Regions from separate parts of the Fusobacterium sp. FSA-380-WT-3A genome, predicted to be linked through region 3. Evidence: riboswitches for the same ligand, from Rfam matches in the RefSeq annotation. Region 3 holds a riboswitch; each other region holds the start of a gene.

Region 1 (7,228 bases), on a different contig from region 3:
AAGAAAGAATTAATCCAGTAGTAAGTCCTTTAAAAAATGTAATGTTTAACAACTATATCACATCCCTTATAGTTTATTTCCACAGTTTGGACAAAATTTATCATGTTTATCAACCATGTATCCGCAGTTTGGACAAACATTATTATTTCTCACAATCTCTTCAATATCATCATAAGTAACTATAGTCGAATCTAAAATTTTCTTCAAAGATTCACTTTTTACTTTATATATACTTTTACAATTTTTACATACAATTAAAGCCTTTTTATTAAATTTAAAAAGAGGAATGAAGAAAAAAGTCAGGACATTAGCAACTTGATAAAGTTCAAATTTTTCATTTAAACAATTAGTACATTTGAAATTGACTTCTTTTATAAATTCATCTCTATTACTAAACCCTACAATAAAAAACATAATTCCTCCCAAAAAAAGATTAGTTATCATTTAATTTTAAGATAGAAACAAAAGCCTCTTGAGGAATTTCTACATTTCCTATTTGTTTCATTCTTTTCTTACCTGCTTTTTGTTTTTCTAATAATTTTTTCTTTCTTGTAATATCTCCACCATAACATTTAGCCAATACATTTTTTCTGTAGGCTTTTATAGTTTCACGAGCTATTATTTTAGCTCCTAAAGCTGCTTGAATGGGAATTTCAAATTGTTGTCTAGGAATTACATCCTTTAATTTTTCACAAATTGCTCTTCCTTTAGAAACAGCATTATCTTTATGAGCTATGAAAGAAAAGGCATCAACTACTTCTCCAGATACAAGGATGTCAACTTTTACAAGGTCACCCTCTCTATAATCTATTAATTCATATTCAAAAGAAGCATATCCTCTTGTTTTTGATTTTAATTTATCATAGAAATCTAAAACTATTTCAGCTAATGGAAGTTCATAAGTAATCATAGTTCTTGTATCATCAATATAACTCATTCCTACATAAACTCCACGTTTTTCTTGACAAAGTTCCATTACAGAACCAACATAATCTTTAGGAACTATTATATTTCCTTTAATATATGGTTCTTGAATTATAAATTTAGATTTTCCACCTTCAGGGAAATCACAAGGGTTATCAATTACATAAGTAGGTTTTCCTTCCATTGTGATTCTATATTCAACAGATGGAGATGTAGAAATAAGGTCAATATCATATTCTCTTCTTAATCTTTCTACAATTATTTCCATGTGTAATAAACCTAAGAATCCACATCTAAATCCAAATCCTAAGGCAAGAGATGTTTCAGGGACAAAGTTTAATGAAGCATCATTTAATTGTAATTTTTCTAAAGATTCTCTTAAATCTCCATAATCATCAGTTGATATTGGATAAATTCCAGCAAAAACCATTGATTGAGCTGGTCTAAATCCATATAATGGTTCAGCACAAGGTCTGTTTGAATGAGTTATTGTATCTCCAACTCTAGAATCTTTTATAGTTTTAAGTCCTGTAATTATATATCCAACAGAACCAGAAGAAAGTTCATCAGTAGGTTTCATATTAGGAGAGAAAATACCACACTCTAATATTTCAGCCTCTTTTTCAGTTGACCAAATTTTTATTTTATCTCCTTTTCTGATACAACCATCTTCTACTTTTATATAAGTAATAACTCCTCTATAATCATCAAATTTTGAGTCAAATATTAAAGCTCTTAAAGGAGCTTCTTCATCATAATTAGGACAAGGAATTCTTTTAACAATTTCTTCTAATAAATCTTCAATTCCTAAATTAATTTTTGCTGATGTCAATACAGCATCATCAGCTGGTAAACCAATTACATCTTCTATTTCTTTCTTTACTCTTTCAGGTTCAGCTGCTGGTAAATCTATTTTATTTATAACAGGAACTATCTCTAAATCATTTTCAAGAGCTAAATAAACATTGGCCAATGTTTGAGCCTCTACTCCTTGGGCAGCGTCTACTACAAGTAAAGCTCCCTCACAAGCTGATAAAGACCTAGATACTTCATATATAAAGTCCACATGTCCTGGAGTATCAATAAGATTTAATTCATAAGTATTTCCATCTTTGGCAGTATAATATAAAGTAACAGCTTGAGCTTTTATAGTAATTCCTTTTTCTCTTTCAAGATCCATAGAATCAAGTAATTGAGACTTCATATCACGCTCAGCTACTGTATGAGTAGCTTCTAAAAGTCTATCAGCGATAGTTGACTTTCCGTGGTCAATATGAGCAATGATTGAAAAGTTTCTTTTAAATTTTTGTTGCACTTAGACCTCCTAAAATAATTAAAATTAATTTTATAATACACTATATTATAAAATAAACACCTAAAAATTGCAAGAGAGTTAAAAGATTAAGCCCAATTTCCATTAATAAATATTTTTTCTATATTTCCCTCTTCATCAAAAGCATCTATATTTAAATCTCTAGTTCCAAACATAAAATCTACATGAGTTAAAGAATCATTCATTCCAACTTTTTCCATCTCTTCTGGAGTTAGTTTATCTCCATTTTCTATACAACTAGAGTAAGCTTGTCCAATAGCTAAGTGACAAGAAGCATTTTCGTCAAATAAAGTATTATAGAATAAAATTCCTAAATTAGAAATAGGTGAATCATAAGGAACAAGGGCAATTTCTCCTAAATATTTTGCTCCCTCATCTATACTTATAAGATTTTCTAAAGCTTCATATCCTTTTTCAGCAGTAAATTTTATAATTTTTCCATTTTCAAAAGTTATAGAGAAATTATCAATTAAATTTCCACCATAATTAAGAGGTTTAGAAGCATAAACAACTCCATTTACACCATATTTATGAGGCATTGAAAAAACTTCTTCAGTAGGAATATTGGCTACAAATTCTATTCCTGATTTTGTAACATCTTTTCCAGAAGCCCAAATATGATTTTTAGGAAGTTCAACCATCAAATCTGTTCCAAGAGAGTTTGTTATTCTAAATTTTTTAAATTGTTTTTTATTTAAATAATTCATTTTTTCTTCCAAATTTTTTAAATGATTTTTCCATACTTCTGTGGCATTATTTTCTTCTGTTACTTTAGTAGATTTTAATATAGCTTCCCATAATAAATCTATAGCTTTTTCATCAGACTTTCCAGGGAATATTTTTTTAGCCCAAACTAAAGTAGGAACAGATATAATATTCCATTGAAGTTCATTTACCATTATTTTATCATAATAAGGTTTTAATGCTTGACTTCTAGTTTTTTGATAAAGAGCTATTTTTTCACTGTCTACACCTGATAATAATTCTGGGTCATTAGCAGCAATACTTAAAAAAGCAGCTCCTTTATTAGCATAACACATTAAAGATTCCACTTGCCAATTAGGTATTTCTTCAAATATTTTTTTATCTCCATAGATAAAAGTCATCTTTTTACAAAAATCATCATTCCAGTGGACAACAACTTCACTAGCTCCTAATTCATAGGCTCTTGCTACTAAAAGTCTTGTAAACTCATAAATTTCTATAGGAGACATTATAACAAGAGCTTGTCCCTTTTGAATATTAACTCCTATTTGTAAAGATAAATCCACATATTTTTTTAAAAGTTCTTTTTTTATCATTTTATTTCTCCTTGTATAATATTAATGTAAAAATTATTTAGTGTCTTGAAAATCACGACGAAGTTGAAAATAAGAAGCTCCAATTAAAAAATAAAGAAGAGGAATAACTATAAGAGCATCATTTTTAAAAATATTATATAAATATGTAGCAACTACTCCACCACAAAAAAAAGCTATGATAGTGGTAAGGTAATAAAGAATTTTTATATTATCCACTTTTATTCCTCTTAATTTATATCCTATATAGACTCCTAAATCACTGATACTTCCTGTTAAATGAGAAGTTCTTATAAGGATACCTTTATAAGTCATAAAGAGTCCATTTTGAATTCCTGTTGTAAAACAAAGCATATAAAGGAAATTATTATTATCTTTAAAAAATATATAAGAAAAAAATATTGCAAAACCAATTCCAAAAAAGATTAGCCCATATCTTTTTCTTATGTTAAAAGCTCTTTCTCCAATAATAGCCCCTGAAAAAATATTTCCTCCTAAAAATAATAATAACCCTATAAAAATTTTTATTATCTGTTCATCAACAGTAACATGATTTATTATATGAATAGCTGCTTTAGAAATATCCCCTGTAAAATGAGTGAGAGTTAATCCAAGTAAGATAATTCCATAGACATTTGCATAACCACTAATAAAACTTAAAGTACCTATCCAAAATAAAACTAAATTTTCATGTTGGTTCATAAAAGTTTCCTCCCCATTTGAACTCATATTATAATTAAATTTTATCATAATATTCTATAAAAGAATATGAAATTTTAGAAAATTTTATTATTGAAAATATTTTATTTTTATGATAATATATTTTTTGAAAATCAAGCTACTAGGGGAGCTTTTAGCTGAGAATTTAGACCCTTAATTACCTGATCTAGATAACACTAGCGGAGGGAAGTGGCAAAGAATAATTTTATATTTTTTGTATAATTATTTTCTTTGACTAATAAGGTTCTAGAGAATAATTTTTTTTATTTTAGGAGGAAATTTGAAAGAAGAATTTTTTAAAACATCTGAAACAGTTTTAAAAGTAGAAAATATAAGTTTTTTTTATGAGAAAAAAGATTTATTAATAAAAGATTTATCTTTTTCTTTAAAAAAAAATGAATTTTTATCTATTGTAGGAAGTAGTGGATGTGGAAAATCAACAATTATTAAATTAATAAGTGGAATTAAAAAAATGAATTCAGGATATATAGTAGGAAAAAAAACTGCTTATATGCCTCAAAAAGACCTTCTTCTTCCTTGGAGAAATGTTTTAGAAAATATACTTCTTCCATCAGAACTAAGTAAAAAAAATCTTAATGAAGAGAAAAAAAAGGCTATTGATTATCTAAAAAAATTAAATTTAGAGAAATATGAAGAAAAATATCCTTATGAGTTATCAGGAGGAATGAAACAAAGGGTTTCTTTTATTAGAACTTTGTTGACAGATGCTGATATTCTTTTATTGGATGAACCTTTTAGTGCTTTAGATGCTATAACAAAAGAAAACTTACAAAAATGGTTATTAGAAGTACTAAAAGATTTTGATAAGAGTATAATTTTTATAACTCATGATATAAATGAAGCTATTTTTTTATCTGATAGGATTTTAGTTTGTCAAAATAGACCTTTAAATTCTTTTAAAGAATATATAATTCCTAAAGAAAAAAAATTGGATTTAGAATTTATAAAAGAGGTTAAAGAAAAAATTTTAATTGATATAGGAGGTGGTAAGTAGATGAAGAAAAATTCCCCAGCCTTGATTTTATCAATTATATTATTCTTATTTTGGGAAATATTAGCAAGATATGTAAATCTAGCTTTTATATTACCTTGGCCAACTCTTATTATAGAAAGATTTTGGCAATTAAAAAAAATATTGATTTGTCATCATTTGATAGCTACATTAAAAATTTCATTTATTTCTTTAACTATATCATTGGTATTGGCTATAGTACTAGCAATATTTATGGATATTAATAAAAATATAGAAAATGCAATATATCCTATAATTGTAACTAGTCAAACGATTCCAATAACCACTATAGCTCCAATATTTATTTTATGGTTTGGATATTCTATATGGTCAAAAGTTTTAGTTGCAATAATTATTACATTTTTCCCTGTAACTATAAATATTGCTCAGGGATTAAAATCAATAAAAGAAGAACATCTAGAGCTTTTTAAAAGTATGGGAGCTTCGAAATTGGATATTTTTATTAAATTAAAAATTTCTTCAACTTTACCATATTTTTTCTCTTCATTAAAAATGGCAATTCCTTTTGTAATAATAGGAACAACTATAGGAGAGTGGTTAGGAGCTAATGAAGGATTAGGGTATTTTAGTAAAAGGATGATGACACAATTAGATGGGGCAGGAGTTTTTGCTCCAGCGATTTTAATATCAATAATAGTTGTATTTATTGTAAAATTTATTTCGCTTGTAGAAGATAAATTATTAATTTGGGTAAAAAAATAAAGGAGATTTCAATGAAAAAAATAAAATATTTATTACTATTTTTATTAGTTTTTAGTTTTAGTTTTGGAAAAGAAAAAAAAATACAAGATTTTGATGTAATATTAGATTGGTATCCAAATGCTATTCATAGTTTTTTATATATAGCTGATGAAAAAGGATATTTTGAAGAAGAGGGAATTAATTTAGTAATTCACTATCCAGCTAATGTATCAGACCCAATAGCTTTACCAGCTGTAAAAAAAGCTCATGTTGGAATGTATTATTTACATCAACTAATAATGGCTAGAGCAAATGAAAATATTCCTGTAAAATCTATTGGAGCTATTGTACAAAAACCTTTAAATGTTGTTATTGCTCCTGAAAATAAAAATATAAAAAGACCAAAAAATTTAGAGGGGAAAACAGTTGGATATTCACAAGGGTATGTGGCAGAAAGATTATTGCAAACAGTTATAAAAAATGATGGAGGAGATTTATCAAAAACAAATCTTATAGATGTGGGATTTGATTTATTAACAGCTACTATAACAAAAAAAGTTGACGCTACTTTTGGTGGATTTGTAAACCATGAAGTGCCTGTTTTCCAAGATAAAGGATTAGAAGTTAATTACTTTTACCCAACTGATTTTGGATTCCCTAATTATTATGAGGAAGTTTTTGTAGCTAATGAAGATATGGTGAAAGATAATCCAGAACTTTATAAGGGATTTTTAAGAGCTATAGCAAAAGGATTTGAAGATATGAAAAATGACCCAGAGGGAGCTGTTGATTTATTATTACAAAAACAAGAAGCAGATCAATTCCCATTAACAAAAACAGTTGAAATGAAAAGTATCAATATATTACTTCCTTTAATGGAAACAAAAGAAAATAAATTCTTATCTCAGGATAAAAAAGTATGGGAAGAGAATATACAATGGATGTATAATGAAAAAATGATAAATAAAAAAATAAATTCAAAAGATATAATGATGGAATTATAAAAAATAAAAAAACAGGAATGTTGTAATTTTACAATATTCCTATTTTTTATTTTATAATAAAAAATATAAGTATTTAAATTTTATTATTTATAGTAAATAATTTTTTTAATTAAAATAATTTATTTTTACTAAAGAGATAAAATAAAAAATATTTTTATAAACATAATTTTTATTTTATAAAAAAAGTAGCAAAAGTATAAAAAATTTATAAATT
Region 2 (7,228 bases), on a different contig from region 3:
AAAATTAGTTGGAGAAATCAATATGAAAAAATTAGCCCATGAACTTCATAAAAATTACAAACTTTTAATAGTTATTTTCATACTTCCATATATAACATTTTTACTTTTTTTTGCTTCCTACATAAAAAAAGTTTCATTTAATGATATTTATTCTGTTGACAGTTTTCTAAGTTATGAGCTAACAGAATTTAAAGAGGAGATAACTTCTAAAGAAAAAACTGTAGACCAATTTTTTTATGAAGCTTTAGAGGAATGTCCAGATGTTTCAGGAGTAAATGTATTTTTTAGATTTAATGGAAAAATCTATTCTGATGATAAATCTCCTTCACATTTCTATAATTTTGAAAATAAAGAATTTTCTGAAGAAATTCAAAAAATAGATTTTTATAAATATCATTTTTTAAAAAAGATTGTTAGTGCTGAGGATTTTGGAAATATTGAAGTTTTAATAGTAAAAGATTTGACAGATGATAGACTTTTACTTTTTAATGTTATTATGGTTTCTACAATTCTAATAACTATTGCTTTTTTAATAAGTATATTTGTATCTAAAAAGTTTTATGATGAAGTGGTTACCTCTATAAATAACTTACAAAAAATTACCAATAATATAAATCTTAACAATATAAATCCACAAATAAAATCTAAAAATTATTTTATTGAAATAGAAAAAGTTATATTATCTTATGAAAATATGTTAGAGAGATTATACAATCAAACAAACTCCCAAATGGAATTTGTCAATAATGCTTCTCATGAATTAAAAACTCCTCTTTTTATAATCAAAGGTTACTTAAATTTAATTGAAAGGTGGGGAATTGAAAAAAAAGACATTTCATTGGAAGCTCTAGCTTCTATAAAAGAGGAAGTTGAAAATATGGATATTCTTATAAAAAAATTATTATTTCTTGCAAAAGATGATAATGAAAATTTAGAATATATTGAATTAGATATTTCAGAAGTCATTTCAAATATTATTTCAGAATTAAAAATAGCTTATCCTAAACAAAAAATATCTTTTAATAGTAGTGAAAATTATATAAATTCTGATTATTTTTTAATAAAGCAACTTTTTTTCAATCTTATTGAAAATGCAATAAAATATGGAAATAATAATGAAATAAATGTGTCTATTATCAATAATAAAAATCTTTCAATTATAATTGAAGATAACGGTATTGGAATATCAAAAGAAAATCTAAATCATATTTATGATAGATTTTTTAGAGTTGATAAAAGCAGAAATAGAGAAATAAAAAGCCATGGTTTAGGTTTATCAATAGTTAAAAAAATTACTAGAATATTAAAAATCGACTTGAATATTGAGAGTGAAATAAATAAAGGTACAAAAGTTACAGTAACAATTCCTACTACAAAAATATAAATTTTTTAATATCTTTTATAATAAAAAGAGGCTATTGTATTTTATATTTACAATAACCTCTTTTTTTATTTTAAGAGTCTTTTAGGAATAAATTTATTTTTTTAATTTGCTTATTAAAGATTTTACTTTTTCTGAAATATTTTCAGCTCCTACAATGTCACTTACTAAGCAAATTCTTTTTGCTCCTCTCTCAACTATTTTATCAATGTTATAATCTTTTATTCCTCCAATGGCAACAAAAGGAATATCCAAATTATTTACAACATATTCTAAGTATTCTAATCCTACAGGAGCAGTATCTTTTGTTGTTGTAGGAAATATTGGACCAACTCCAATATAATCTACATCACTATTTTCAAAGGCTTTTTTTCCTTGCTCTGGAGAGTGAGTTGATAGACCAATAATTTTATCTTCACCTATAAGTTTTCTTACTTCACTAGGTGGAATATCATCTTGCCCAACATGAACTCCATCTGCATCAACTAAAATTGCTATATCAATGTTATCATTTACTATAAACACAACTCCATTTTTTTTACAAACTTCTCTTATCTCTCTAGCTTCTTTTAATTTTTCTCCCAAGCTTTTATTTTTTTCTCTATATTGAATTATTTTTATTCCACCACGAATCATTTCCTCTACACATTGTAGATTAGTTTTTCCATTGGCAAAATTTTCACCTGTAATTCCATATATTCCTTCAGGGATAATTATTCTATTTCTCAAAATATCCTCCTATCTCTAAAACTTTCTCACTCATCAAAGCTGCCACTATTCCAACTTTATGAGAATATGTTTTATAATCATCAGTATCTTTTTTGAAATCTCCTACTACAATTAAATTTTTTCCAATATTTTTTATTTCAATTGATTTTGTATCATAATCTCCAATTCCAGAAGCTGAAATAATTTTTTTTCCAAGTGGTAAAAGCTCTTCTACTAAAATACTTTTATACTCTTTTTTATCAAATGCTTCCACTACAATATCACAATCTTTAAAAAATTCCACAATATTCTCTCTATCAAATTTAATTATTTCAAAATCAATTTTTATTTCAGGATTTATAAGGGATAAATTTTCTTTTAAAGTTTCGCTTTTGTATTTTCCAATTTGATTTTTGAAATAAAATTGTCTATTTAAATTTGATTCTTCAATCTTATCAAAATCTCCAAACTTTAAATATTTTACCCCTGTTCTCACTAAATGATAGGCTACATTACTTCCGATTCCACCACAACCAGCTATCCCTATTATCATTTGATTTGCTCCCAATCTTTAAATATTGGTTGATATCCATTATCTCTAATTGCTTGTATTGTTTCTTCAGCACTTCTATTGTCACTTATTTCAAATTGACAAGTAGATGGGTCATTCTCTGTGTATCCTCCAACATCTGTTTTAGAACCAACAGACATTTTTGTAATTCCCATATGCATTAAATGGTCTCTAAATGAAGCTACCTCCCTTGTAGAAATATTTATATCAGCTTTTATTTGGAAAATTCTAAAAGCTGTCATAAATTGTACAAAAGTTATATCATCTAGTGGATGGTCTGGTTGGAATCCTCCTTCAGCTGGATTTATTCTTGGTAAAGAGATTGAGAAAGATGAATTCAAATAATTATCAGTTAAATATTTTAAATGCATTCCAGCCATAAAAGCTTCTTTTCTTATTTCACTTAAACCAAATAAAGGTCCAATTCCAATAGTTCTTATTCCAGCTTTTGCCCCTCTCTCTGGAGTATTTAAACGGAAATGATAATCTTTTTTCTTACCAGATAAATGAACTTCATCATATCTCTCTTCATTATATGTTTCTTGATATACTGTTAATCCATCTAATCCAATATCTACTAATTCTTTATATTCCCATTCTTCTAATGGCATAACCTCTATTGAAACAGAATTAAAATATTTTTTTAATATTTTTACAGCTTCTTTTAAATAATCTAAAGTTACAAGTCCGTGAGCTTCTCCTGTAAGCATTAAAATATGTTCTACTCCTGTTTTTGCTATTTCTTTAGCTTCTTCCTCTATTTGCTCTAGATTTTGATGTTTCCTTACAATGTGATTTTTCTTTGAGAAACCACAATAAGTACAGTTGTTTGTACAGAAATTTGAAATATATATTGGCATATAAAGAGATATCACATTTCCAAAATGTTGTGTTTTTATCTCATTGGCTCTTCTAGCCATTTCTTCTAAATGATTTTTTGCTATTGGAGAAATTAAATTTAGAAAGTCATATTCTGTTAGATGTTCTTTATAAATACTATCTACTACATCTTCATCAGTAACTTTTGAAAAATATCCTTCAAAATCAAAATCTTTCCATTCTTTTACAACAGAATAAAATCCCATTATTTGTCACCTCTAAATAAGAAATCTGTAAGAGGAGATGAAGCATTAGCATATTTTGAAGTTTTAGCTAATTTTGAAAGATAAGCCATTCTTCCAGCTTTTACTCCTAAAGCGAAAGCCTCTCCCATTTTTACAGGGTCCTCAGCTGTTGAAATAGCTGTGTTAACTAATACAGCGTCAACTCCCATTTCCATAGCCTCAGCTGCTTGAGATGGAGTTCCTATTCCAGCATCTACAATTACAGGAACTTTTTTATTTTCATTTATCATTTCTATTAGAGCTTTTGTTTGTAATCCTTTATTTGAACCAATTGGTGAACCTAAAGGCATTACAGCAGCTGCTCCAGCCTCTTCTAATTTTTTAGCTGTAATTAAATCAGGAACTATATAAGGTAAAACTATAAATCCTTCATCAGCTAATACTTTTGTAGCTTTTATTGTTTCTTCATTGTCAGGCATTAAATATTTCATATCATTGATTATTTCAATTTTTATAAAATCTCCACAACCAGCTTCTCTAGCTATTCTAGCTATTTTTATAGCCTCTTCAGCATTTCTAGCCCCTGATGTATTAGGTAATAATGTTACATCTTTAGGAATATAATTTAAAACATTTTCCTTTGGATTTGAAAAGTTTACTCTTCTTAATGCCATTGTTATAATGTTTGAACCACTTGCTTTTAACATTGGAGCTATCAAATTTTTATCAGAAAATTTTCCTGTTCCTGTTAATAATCTACTTTCAAATTCATGTCCTTTTAATACTAACTTATCCATTTTTCCTCCAACTTATTTTTTATTTTTATTCATATACATATTTTTTCTTATCCACCAGAAACAAAAACTAGAACTTCTACAACATCATTTTCTTTTATAGTCACATCTTGCCAATTATCTTTTTTAATAAGATTATCATTTATTAAAACCACTGCTCCAGAAAGAGTTATATTTTTCTCTATTGAAGTTTTTTCAATAAATTCTTTTAAAATAATTTCTTTTTCTATTTCCTCTTCAACACCATTTAAAATTATTTTCATAAATTTTCCTCCTTTCTCAAAAATTTTTCTATAAAAAAATCCCTAGTAGAAATCTACTAGGGATAAATCTTCTTATAAAATTTTCCTCTTAAATAACTTAATAGTCAAAGCCTCTTTCTGAGGAATAATTTTACTTCCTTTCGCCAGCATTATCTGGTTCAAGTAATAAGAGTCGAGGTCGAACCTCCTCTCAGCCTTTTTGGCTCCCCTAGTAAGTTATCTATTTAATTTTTTCAAAAGTATTGTATAACTTTATGTTTTATTTGTCAAGTTTTTATTATAATTTAAATTCAGCAGCTAATCCAATAGCATGAACTTGTTTTTCAAATGTTGTTCCATGCTCTTTTGAAGTTCCATCAATATAATCTACATATGAATAAGCTATTGTATATGTTCTAGTTTCATTTGGAGTATATTTAAGTCCTATACTATACATATGAGCATCTAAAGCATAGTCAGTATCTTTGTATGTATCTTCATTAGCTCCTGTATTTGTGTATTGATATCCAGCCATTAAAGTATATTGTTCATTTAGTTTATAATCAAATCCAACTGATGCTTCATATCCGTTTGTGTAATGAGCATAAGCATTACTATCGTTAGCATCTTCTATAAAATAATAGTTTCCACTTGTAAGTAATGTAAGTTTATCATTAACATCATAAGAAATTCCTAATGACATCATTGCTGGTAAGTTTCTATATCCATCTACTAACCATTCTCTTACTATAGGATTTCCTGCTAAATTTTCATATATATCCTCTTCTTTTATTGGAGAATTTACTTTTAATCCATTCATTCCATTTTTAGCTTCAAAATCTAATTGAATTTCACTTTCATATTTAAAACCAATATTTAATCTTTCTATTGGTTGATAGTTAAATCCTACTAACCAACCAATTCCATAGGCTTCTCTTTCTGAATCTAAACTAACATCTACTTTTCCAGCTGGAATAGGACCATTTCCGTCTAAATCTAAATTATAATGTCCTGTTCCTTCTAAAGCTCTTGTTGCATAAATAAATCTAACTCCTCCAGCAACAGAGAATTTTTCATTAACCTTTTGAGCCATTCCTAAGTTTAAATTATAATAAAAAGATGAACCTTTTACTTTACTTCCTCCTAAATAATCTACTGTTGTGTTTGGTAATTTTTCTCTAAAAGTTTTTTCTATTCCTTCTCCAATAACTTCAAAAGCTGATATTCCATTATCATATTTTAAACTTCCTCCACCAGCAGCTATACCACCATGTAAGAAATAACTTCTATCTCCATCTTTTTTTACTATTTGAATACTTGGAACCATTACTGATGGATAATCACTATTGTGGGAATCTCTTATTGGATTTCCTGTTGATACATCTATAGTATTTGTATTCATAGTATAATCTTTAAATACTGTTTGAGTGTTTACTTTTACATAAAGTCCATCTTCCATAAAAGCTGTTCCAGCCGGATTATAGAAAGCTCCTGATGTTCCAATTTTTCCTGTCATTGAAGCGTGGGCAAAATATTCAGCGTCTTGTTGAGCTAAGTAGTCAATACTTCCAGCATAAACATTTACTGAAGCTATTAAAGCCATTAACATAAGTGTTTTTTTCATTTTTTTCTCCTTGATTTATATAATTTTTTATTATTTTTCTGAATTTATTTTCATAGCTTGTTTTAAAATAAGATAACCAACTTCACGAAGCTCACTTTCAATCATTTCATAAGTTGGATTATAAAATCCTGAACAAATTAAACAAGCAAATCCGTGAGTGTACCACCAACCTTTTCTTATCATCCAATTGATAGTACTATCTTTTAAAACATTATATTTGTCACTTTCTTTAAATCCTTTATAAACTAAATTTATCAAATCTCTAGTAATTTCATTTAAAAATTCTTCTGATAAATTCTCTCTCATAAATATAGCTCTGAATAAAGCTTTTTCCTCTTTAGCAAAAAGACAAATTCCTATTCCTATATTTAAAAGTCCAAGTTCTGTATAATTAATTTTTACTTTATCCAGTAGTTTGTTTTTAGCAAGTAATGAAAGTTCATTTTTTAAATCTGACATTGATTTGAAATTAGAGTAGACACCTATAGTAGATATTCCCAACTCGTTGGCTATTGTTCTAGCTGAGATTTTTTTCATTCCCTCTCTTACTAAAATTTCGTATGCTTTATTTAATATTTCCTCTCTTGTGAACTTTAATTTTCTTCCCATAAAAAACTCCTTTTTATTCTTTTCATAACATTATTATAAAATAAAAAAACATATTTTCTACGAACAAAAAAAATTATACTATATATTTCCTTAAAAAGTCAATATATAAATAATTTTTATTTTTTATTTCATAACATTATTATTTTTTTTCATTATAATTTATCAATATTAAAATTACAATAGTAATATATAAACTTATAAAAAAAAAGAAATCATAATTGATTTCTTTTTATAT
Region 3 (7,228 bases):
AAAGACGCTTTAAATGGTCATACTCACTACACAGATCCTGCTGGATATTTAGAACTTAGAGAAGAAATTTGTAAATATCATAAAGAAAATTTTAGAAATTATAATTTTTCTACTGATGAGGTTTTAGTTACTTCAGGAGCATGTCATGGACTTTATCTTCTGTTTAAAACAATATTAAATCCAAGTGATGAAATTATATTACTTTCACCTTTCTTTGCTGTTTATAGTGATGCAATAAAACTTTCTGATGGGATTCCAATTGTAGTTGAAACTAAATTTGAAAATAAGTTTCAATTAATAAAAGAGGATATTGAAAAGAAAATTACTGATAAAACGAAAGCAATTGTACTAAATTCTCCTTGTAATCCAACAGGAGTTTGTTATAATTTAGAAAGTCTAAAAATTATTAAAGAACTTGCTGTAAAATATGATTTATTAGTCATAGCTGATGATGTATATGATTTTTATTCTTTTGAAAACTCTTTTACTCCTATTTATACTTTACCTAATATGAAAGAAAGAACAATTAGTGTCTGTAGTTTTTCTAAAGATTTTGCTATGACAGGTTGGAGAATAGGATATATTATTGGACAAAAAGATATTCTTGAATGTATGAATCTTATAAATCAATCAATTGTTTACAGCCCTGTGGCAATTTCTCAAAGAGCTGCTTTATATGCTCTTAAAGAATTTAAAAGAATTAAAGAAACTCAAGTTCCTATATTTAGAGAAAGAGTTATGTATGCATATGAAAGAATCAAAAAAATTCCTTTTTTAGATTGTATCAAACCTCAAGGTGGAATTTATCTTTTTATAAATATTGAAAAAACTAAAATGACTTCTATTGAGTTTACAAATTTTTTAATTGAGAATTATGGAATTGTAACTATTCCTGGTGATGGATTTGGAACTTCAGGTTTTATAAGAATTGCATGTACAGTTAATATTGAAAAATTAAAAGAAGCTTTTGATAGAATTGAAAAATTAAAATTTTAAATTTAAAAGGAACTATTATAAAATTTATAATAGTTCCTTTTATTTTAGATTTTTTATTCTAAAATCTCATTACATCTTTTTACTGGACATAAATCTCCACACATAGTACAAACTTTTTCTTCTACAGGAGTTGAAGACTTTCTATATTCTTTAGCTTTTTCTGGGTCTATACATTCTTCAAACATTCCTTCCCAATTAAGAGTTCCTCTATATTTACTCATTCTATTATCCCAATCTCTAGCTCCTTTCAATCCTTTAGCTATATCAGCTGCATGTCCTGCAATTCTTGAAGCCATAATTCCCTCTTTCATATCCTCTAAAGTAGGTAATCTTAAATGTTCAGCAGGTGTTACATAACATAAAAAATCGGCTCCAGAAGCAGCAGCAATGGCTCCACCAATAGCTGCAGTAATATGGTCATAACCAGGAGCTATATCTGTTACTAATGGTCCTAAAACATAAAATGGTGCATTATGACATAATTTCTTTTCAATTTGCATATTAGTTGTTATTTCATGCATTGGAATATGACCTGGTCCCTCTATCATAACTTGGACATCTTTTTCCCAAGCTCTTTTTGTTAATTCTCCTAAAATAATTAATTCTTGAATTTGTGGAGCATCTGTAGAATCAGAAATACTTCCAGGTCTTAAACCATCCCCTAAACTTAAAGTTACATCATATTTTCTACAAATTTCAAGAAGTCTATCAAAATATTCATAAAATGGATTTTCTCTTTCATTAGCTATCATCCATTGGAAAAGTATAGAACCTCCTCTACTTACTATTTTTGTTAATCTTTTATTATTTTTTAATCTATCTACACAAGTTTTATTTAATCCTGCATGAATAGTCAAAAAATCTATTCCATCTTCACAGTGCATTTCGACTACTCTAAATAAATCATCAACAGTCATATCTTTTATATTTTTACCAAGTTTTACAACTGCATCATACATAGGAACTGTTCCTAACATAACTTCTGATTTCTCAACTAAATTTTTTCTAAATTTTTGAGTATCTCCAAAAGTACTAAGGTCCATAATAGCATCTGCCCCATATTCAATAGCCTTTTGAACTTTTATCATCTCTTGAGAATAATCACAACAATCTTCAGATACACCTAAATTGACATTAACTTTAACTCTTGTTTTTTCTCCAATTGCTCTAGGATATAAATTTTTATGATTTTTATTAGCTGGAATGACTATAACTCCTTGAGCTATTTTTTCCATCAATTCTTCTCTAGAAAGATTTTCATCTCTTGCTACAATTTCCATCTCTTTAGTAAAAATTCCTTTTTTTGCTGCTTCCATTTGTGTTGAATACATCTTTATTCCTCCTAATATTTAAAAAATAATAAAAAAAGCTCTGTACCAAAGTACAGAGCAATAAAACTAAATTAAACTACAAAAAAATATAAAAATAGTTTAAGTCCTATGCTTCCCTACGCTGGTATTATCCATATCAGGTTCTAAGAGTCAGGAATTTTCCTTCTCAGCTAAATTAGCTCCCCTAGCATAAATCTGTTATTTATTTTTTACTCGACCATTATACTATTATTTTTTTTATATGTCAATATATGTAAAATGAATAAATTTTAACTTTTTTTTGATTAATTTTAATATTTTTCTTGCATTTTTTTGTAAAATAGTGTATGATAATTTTATGAGAAATCTCAAAGGTTTTTCTAGAAATAATTGATTAAAATCAATTTTTCGTTATACTCATCCTATTTATTTTGTGTTATATAGAAAAGAGCACCTTTTCCCAGGGGTGCTCTTTTCTCGTCCTATAACATTTTATTTTATAATAACAAATTTTGTTTTTAATCTACTTGCTACTAAACTTACAAATCTAACTTGTTTTGTCATCATCAATGGTATAATAATTTTTCTTCTATCAAAAGTAATAATATCTAAAACAGGTTGAACTTTACCTCTTTTTCCTACTACTTCTTCTCTTAGTTCACAACTTTCAACATCTTTAAATTTTAATTCCACATCTTTACTTTTTAATATATCTTTATCAAAATCAAGTACAATTCCATAACTTAAAAACAATTTTATATGTTTAAAAGAAAGAAAAAGAAAAATAACTCCTACTACAATATCTTTTATATCTTTACTTGATAAATATATATATATTTGTAAAAGTCCAGCAATTAGAAAAGGAATCCCTGTTCCTAACCACATTGCTGTTCTTTTTAATTCAAGAGAAAATTTTTCTTTCCCTTGAACTTTTAAATCAGTTTTTATATTTTTTATAAATTCTTCATAAAATAGCATAATTAAACACCTATATTACTAAATCATTAAGATGAGAATCTTTAAAGTCTAAGTTATGTACAGAATTTATATATCTTATTGTCTTACTCATTCCTCTAACCAAAAGAGTTTGAGTTTTAGCAATATTGCCTTTTCTTTTTACTCCTTCTAAAAGGTCTCCTGTAGTTATACCTGTAGCTGAAAAAATAATTTCATCTGATTTTGCCATGTCTTCAAGAAGCAATTTTTTTCCAACTTCAACCCCTGCTTCTTTACATCTTCTTTCCTCATCAAGAGATATTTTATCATTCTTATCATCAGAACCTTTTACATCACTTCTTAAGATAAGTCTTCCTTGCATATCTCCTCCTAAAACTCTAATAACAGCAGCTGATACAACACCCTCTGGAGCTCCACCTATTCCATACATCATATCAACTTCAGAATCAACTAGGCAAGTCAAAATAGAAGTGGCTACATCCCCATCAGGAAAAACATACATTTTTACTCCTAAATCTCTCATTCTTTGGATAACTTTTTTATGTCTAGGTTTATCTAATACAGCCACCATAACATCTTTTACTTCTTTGTTTAATGCTTTTGCTACTGCTCTTATATTATCTTCTAAAGATTTATCTAAATCTATAACTCCTTTGGCTTCTGGACCAACTACCATTTTTTCCATATACATATCTGGTGCTTTTAAAAAAGCTCCTTTTTCTGCTGCTGCTAGTACAGCAATAGCATTAGGTTGTCCTTGAGCTGTCATTCTTGTTCCTTCTATTGGGTCTACTGCTATATCTACAAGGGATAATTCATCCTCTGTATAGGGTTCAATATCTTTTGGATTATATTTAAGTCCTAATTTTTCTCCTATGTATAACATAGGTGCTTCATCAATTTCTCCTTCTCCAATAACAATTTCACCATCAATTTTCATTCTATTTAGAACATTTCTCATAGCTTCAACTGCTGCATTATCAGCTAAATTTTTATCCCCTCTTCCTACCCATTTTTGAGCAGCAAGTGCTGCAGCTTCAGTAACTCTAGCAAAATCTAAAGCTATTTCTTTTTTCATTTTTCCTCCTTAAGAATTATAAATTTATTTGATTAAAACTTTATATATTTCTTCTCCTGGTTTAACCATTTTTAATTTTTCTCTTACAAGTTTTTCTCTATAAAATTCATTATCTAAATTTTTTATATCTCTCTCATATTCTTTAATATTTTCATTTAAAATGTCTTTTTTTTCTTTCAAGGATGTTAACTCTGCATTTAATCTAGTTATTTTTTCATAACTTCTATAAATTCTCGGAATAAATGCAAATACTACTATACTACTAAAAAAAATCACAATAAATCTCTTATATTTCAAAGTTGTCACCTATTTTTTTAATTTTTTTTCAGTTTCTTTTTTTATAAGATGCAATTTTTTAGAAATAATTTTTCTTGAAACAGGAGATATTCTTTCTATAAAAAGTTTTCCTTCTAAATGATCATATTCATGTTGAAAAGCTTTTGCTAAAAATCCTGTCATCTCTTCCTCAATCACTTCTCCATCTATATTTTGATATTTTACTTTTATTCTAGCAGCTCTTTTGACTTTTTTATATATTCCAGGAACACTTAAACATCCTTCATCTGTTTCAGTATATTCTTCAGACATTTCTAAAATTTTTGGATTAATTATTTTTCTAATAATTTTATCTCCTACATCTAATACAAAAAATCTTTTATTTATTCCTACTTGTGGAGCAGCAAGACCTACACCTGTTGCTTCATGCATAGTTTCTACCATATCTTCTAAAATACTTTTTATCTCATCAGTTATATTTTCTACTTTTTCACTTTTTTCATTTAAGCAAGAATCACCATAAGTCCTTATTTCGTATAACATTTCTACCTTCTTTCTTTCATAATTATATTAAATTTATTGGGTCAACATCAATTACAATTCTACAATTTTTTTTATCAAAATTTTGTAAAATTGTTGATATTTCTTTTTTAAAATAATTTATTTTTTCTTTTTTTCCTTTAATAAAGATATTTTTTCTATATCTATCTTTAACTTTATAAACTAAACTTCTATTTGGAGGAAAAATTTCTACATAATCTCTTTTTATAAGTTTATAGAAAGAATTAATCACCTCTTCAAGAACTCTTTCATCAGTAGATGAAAAACCTATATTAATTGTTTTTGAAAACGGTGGGTACTCTAAAATTTCCCTCATCTCTATTTCTTTTTTATAAAAAGAATCATAATCACTATTTTTTATATTTTCCATAATATAATTTTCAGGTTGATAAGTTTGAATTATAACTTTACCTTTTTTATTCTCTCTTCCAGCTCTCCCAGCAACCTGTGTTATAAGTTGAAAAGTTTTTTCTGAAGCTCTAAAGTCTGGAAAATTTAATATTAAATCAGCATTTATAACTCCCACTAAAGTTACATCTGGAAAATGTAACCCTTTTGCTATCATCTGTGTCCCTATCATTATATCATATTTTTTATTTAAAAAATCAAAATATACTTTTTCATAAAAATTTTTTTCTTTTGTTGTTTCAGAATCCACTCTTATTATAGGCACATCAAAATATTCTTTTAATTTTTCTTCTATCTGTTCAGTTCCCTTGCCTCCATAATATAAATTATGACTACCACATTTACTACATTTTCCTGTAAATCTAATTTCTTTTCCACAATAATTACATTTTAATTTTTGATTACTTTCATAGTAACTTAATTTTATTGAACAATGATCACACTCTTCTATATGTCCACAATCTTTACATTGAATCATTGTAGAATATCCTTTTCTATTTAGGAGAATAATAACTTGTTCTTTTCTTAATAAAGTTTCTCTTATATTTTGTAGAAGTTTTTTACTAAAAAAATTATTTTCTTCTGTTTTCATATCCACTATTTCTACTTCTGGAAGATTTGAATCATTAAATCTCTTATTTAAAATTTCTAATTGAAATTTTTTATTTTTTCCTAAAAAATAACTTTCTATATCTGGAGTTGCAGAGCCAAATATGACTTTTGAATTTTCTAACATAGCTTTTTTTATTGCCACATATTTAGCATTATATCTAGGATTAGTATCTTGTTTGTAGGTATTTTCATGTTCTTCATCAATAATTATATATTCTAGATTCTTAACAGGAGCAAATATAGCTGACCTTGCACCTAAAACTATTTTTTTGTATCCATTTTCTATATATATCCATTCTTTTTTCTTTTCAGAATCAGATATATTACTATGTAAAACTGCTACCTCATCTCCAAATTCTCTTCTAAATCTATTTTTCATTTGAGGAGTAAGAGAAATTTCTGGTACTAAAAATATACTTCCTTTATTTTTTATTAAAGCATTTTTTATAAGCCTTATATAAATCTCAGTTTTTCCACTTCCTGTAATTCCTTTTATTAAAAAATATTTATTAGAAGAAGTTTCTATATTTTTTACAATAGTTTGTTGTTCTTTGTTAAGCACAACATCAGTTGAGATTTTTTTGTTTAAATCTTCATCTATTTTGTGATTATCCTTTTCATAAATATTTTTTTCCAAAAATAATATTTTTTTATTTAAAAGTCTATTTATAATTTTTTTATCAAATTTTTCTTCTAAAGTTTTTTTAGGAATTTTTTTCTTACTCAAAAAATATTTATAAATATTTTCTAAGACTTTTTTTTCTTCTATAGAAAAATATTTTTCAAAATTAAAAGATACTTTTTTATTTTTATCTACTATTAAAAATCCTTCTTTTACATATTTCTTTAAAGTCTCTAAATCTATTTTCTTTCTCAAAGTTTCTCTATTAACCAATTCTTTTGAATAAAAGTAATCTAGTATTTCTTTCTCTTCAGTTGATAAATCTAAATTTTTATAACTGCTCACTAAAAGATTATAAGTTTCATTATAATGAATTTTTAACTCTTTAGGAATGGCAGTAGAAATAAC

Evidence for each region. A riboswitch is a leader RNA that binds a small molecule or an ion and turns the genes downstream of it on or off. The one in region 3 is predicted to bind thiamine pyrophosphate.
Region 1: another riboswitch for thiamine pyrophosphate. It lies ahead of HF862_RS09725 (ABC transporter ATP-binding protein); the one in region 3 lies ahead of thiC (phosphomethylpyrimidine synthase ThiC).
Region 2: another riboswitch for thiamine pyrophosphate. It lies ahead of thiS (sulfur carrier protein ThiS); the one in region 3 lies ahead of thiC (phosphomethylpyrimidine synthase ThiC).

Annotation. Positions count from the first base shown of each region.
Region 1 is NZ_JABAFQ010000026.1:883-8,110, reverse strand. Features, by position in the region: gene HF862_RS09750 (lysine transporter LysE) at 1-52, opposite strand, end outside; gene HF862_RS09745 (zinc-ribbon domain-containing protein) at 67-414, opposite strand; gene lepA (translation elongation factor 4) at 434-2,239, opposite strand; gene HF862_RS09735 (aminopeptidase) at 2,326-3,558, opposite strand; gene HF862_RS09730 (YoaK family protein) at 3,592-4,257, opposite strand; TPP riboswitch at 4,389-4,480, shown strand; gene HF862_RS09725 (ABC transporter ATP-binding protein) at 4,556-5,290, shown strand; gene HF862_RS09720 (ABC transporter permease) at 5,291-6,031, shown strand; gene HF862_RS09715 (ABC transporter substrate-binding protein) at 6,043-7,014, shown strand.
Region 2 is NZ_JABAFQ010000003.1:80,761-87,988, forward strand. Features, by position in the region: gene HF862_RS03535 (response regulator transcription factor) at 1-8, shown strand, start outside; gene HF862_RS03540 (cell wall metabolism sensor histidine kinase WalK) at 23-1,384, shown strand; gene thiE (thiamine phosphate synthase) at 1,478-2,110, opposite strand; gene thiF (sulfur carrier protein ThiS adenylyltransferase ThiF) at 2,100-2,642, opposite strand; gene thiH (2-iminoacetate synthase ThiH) at 2,639-3,745, opposite strand; gene HF862_RS03560 (thiazole synthase) at 3,745-4,521, opposite strand; gene thiS (sulfur carrier protein ThiS) at 4,569-4,781, opposite strand; TPP riboswitch at 4,900-5,001, opposite strand; gene HF862_RS03570 (OmpP1/FadL family transporter) at 5,059-6,384, opposite strand; gene HF862_RS03575 (TetR/AcrR family transcriptional regulator) at 6,415-6,993, opposite strand; gene HF862_RS03580 (YoaK family protein) at 7,223-7,228, opposite strand, start outside.
Region 3 is NZ_JABAFQ010000001.1:303,606-310,833, forward strand. Features, by position in the region: gene HF862_RS01480 (aminotransferase class I/II-fold pyridoxal phosphate-dependent enzyme) at 1-996, shown strand, start outside; gene thiC (phosphomethylpyrimidine synthase ThiC) at 1,050-2,327, opposite strand; TPP riboswitch at 2,424-2,523, opposite strand; gene HF862_RS01490 (hypothetical protein) at 2,799-3,284, opposite strand; gene glpX (class II fructose-bisphosphatase) at 3,295-4,341, opposite strand; gene HF862_RS01500 (septum formation initiator family protein) at 4,366-4,617, opposite strand; gene def (peptide deformylase) at 4,648-5,160, opposite strand; gene priA (primosomal protein N') at 5,183-7,228, opposite strand, start outside.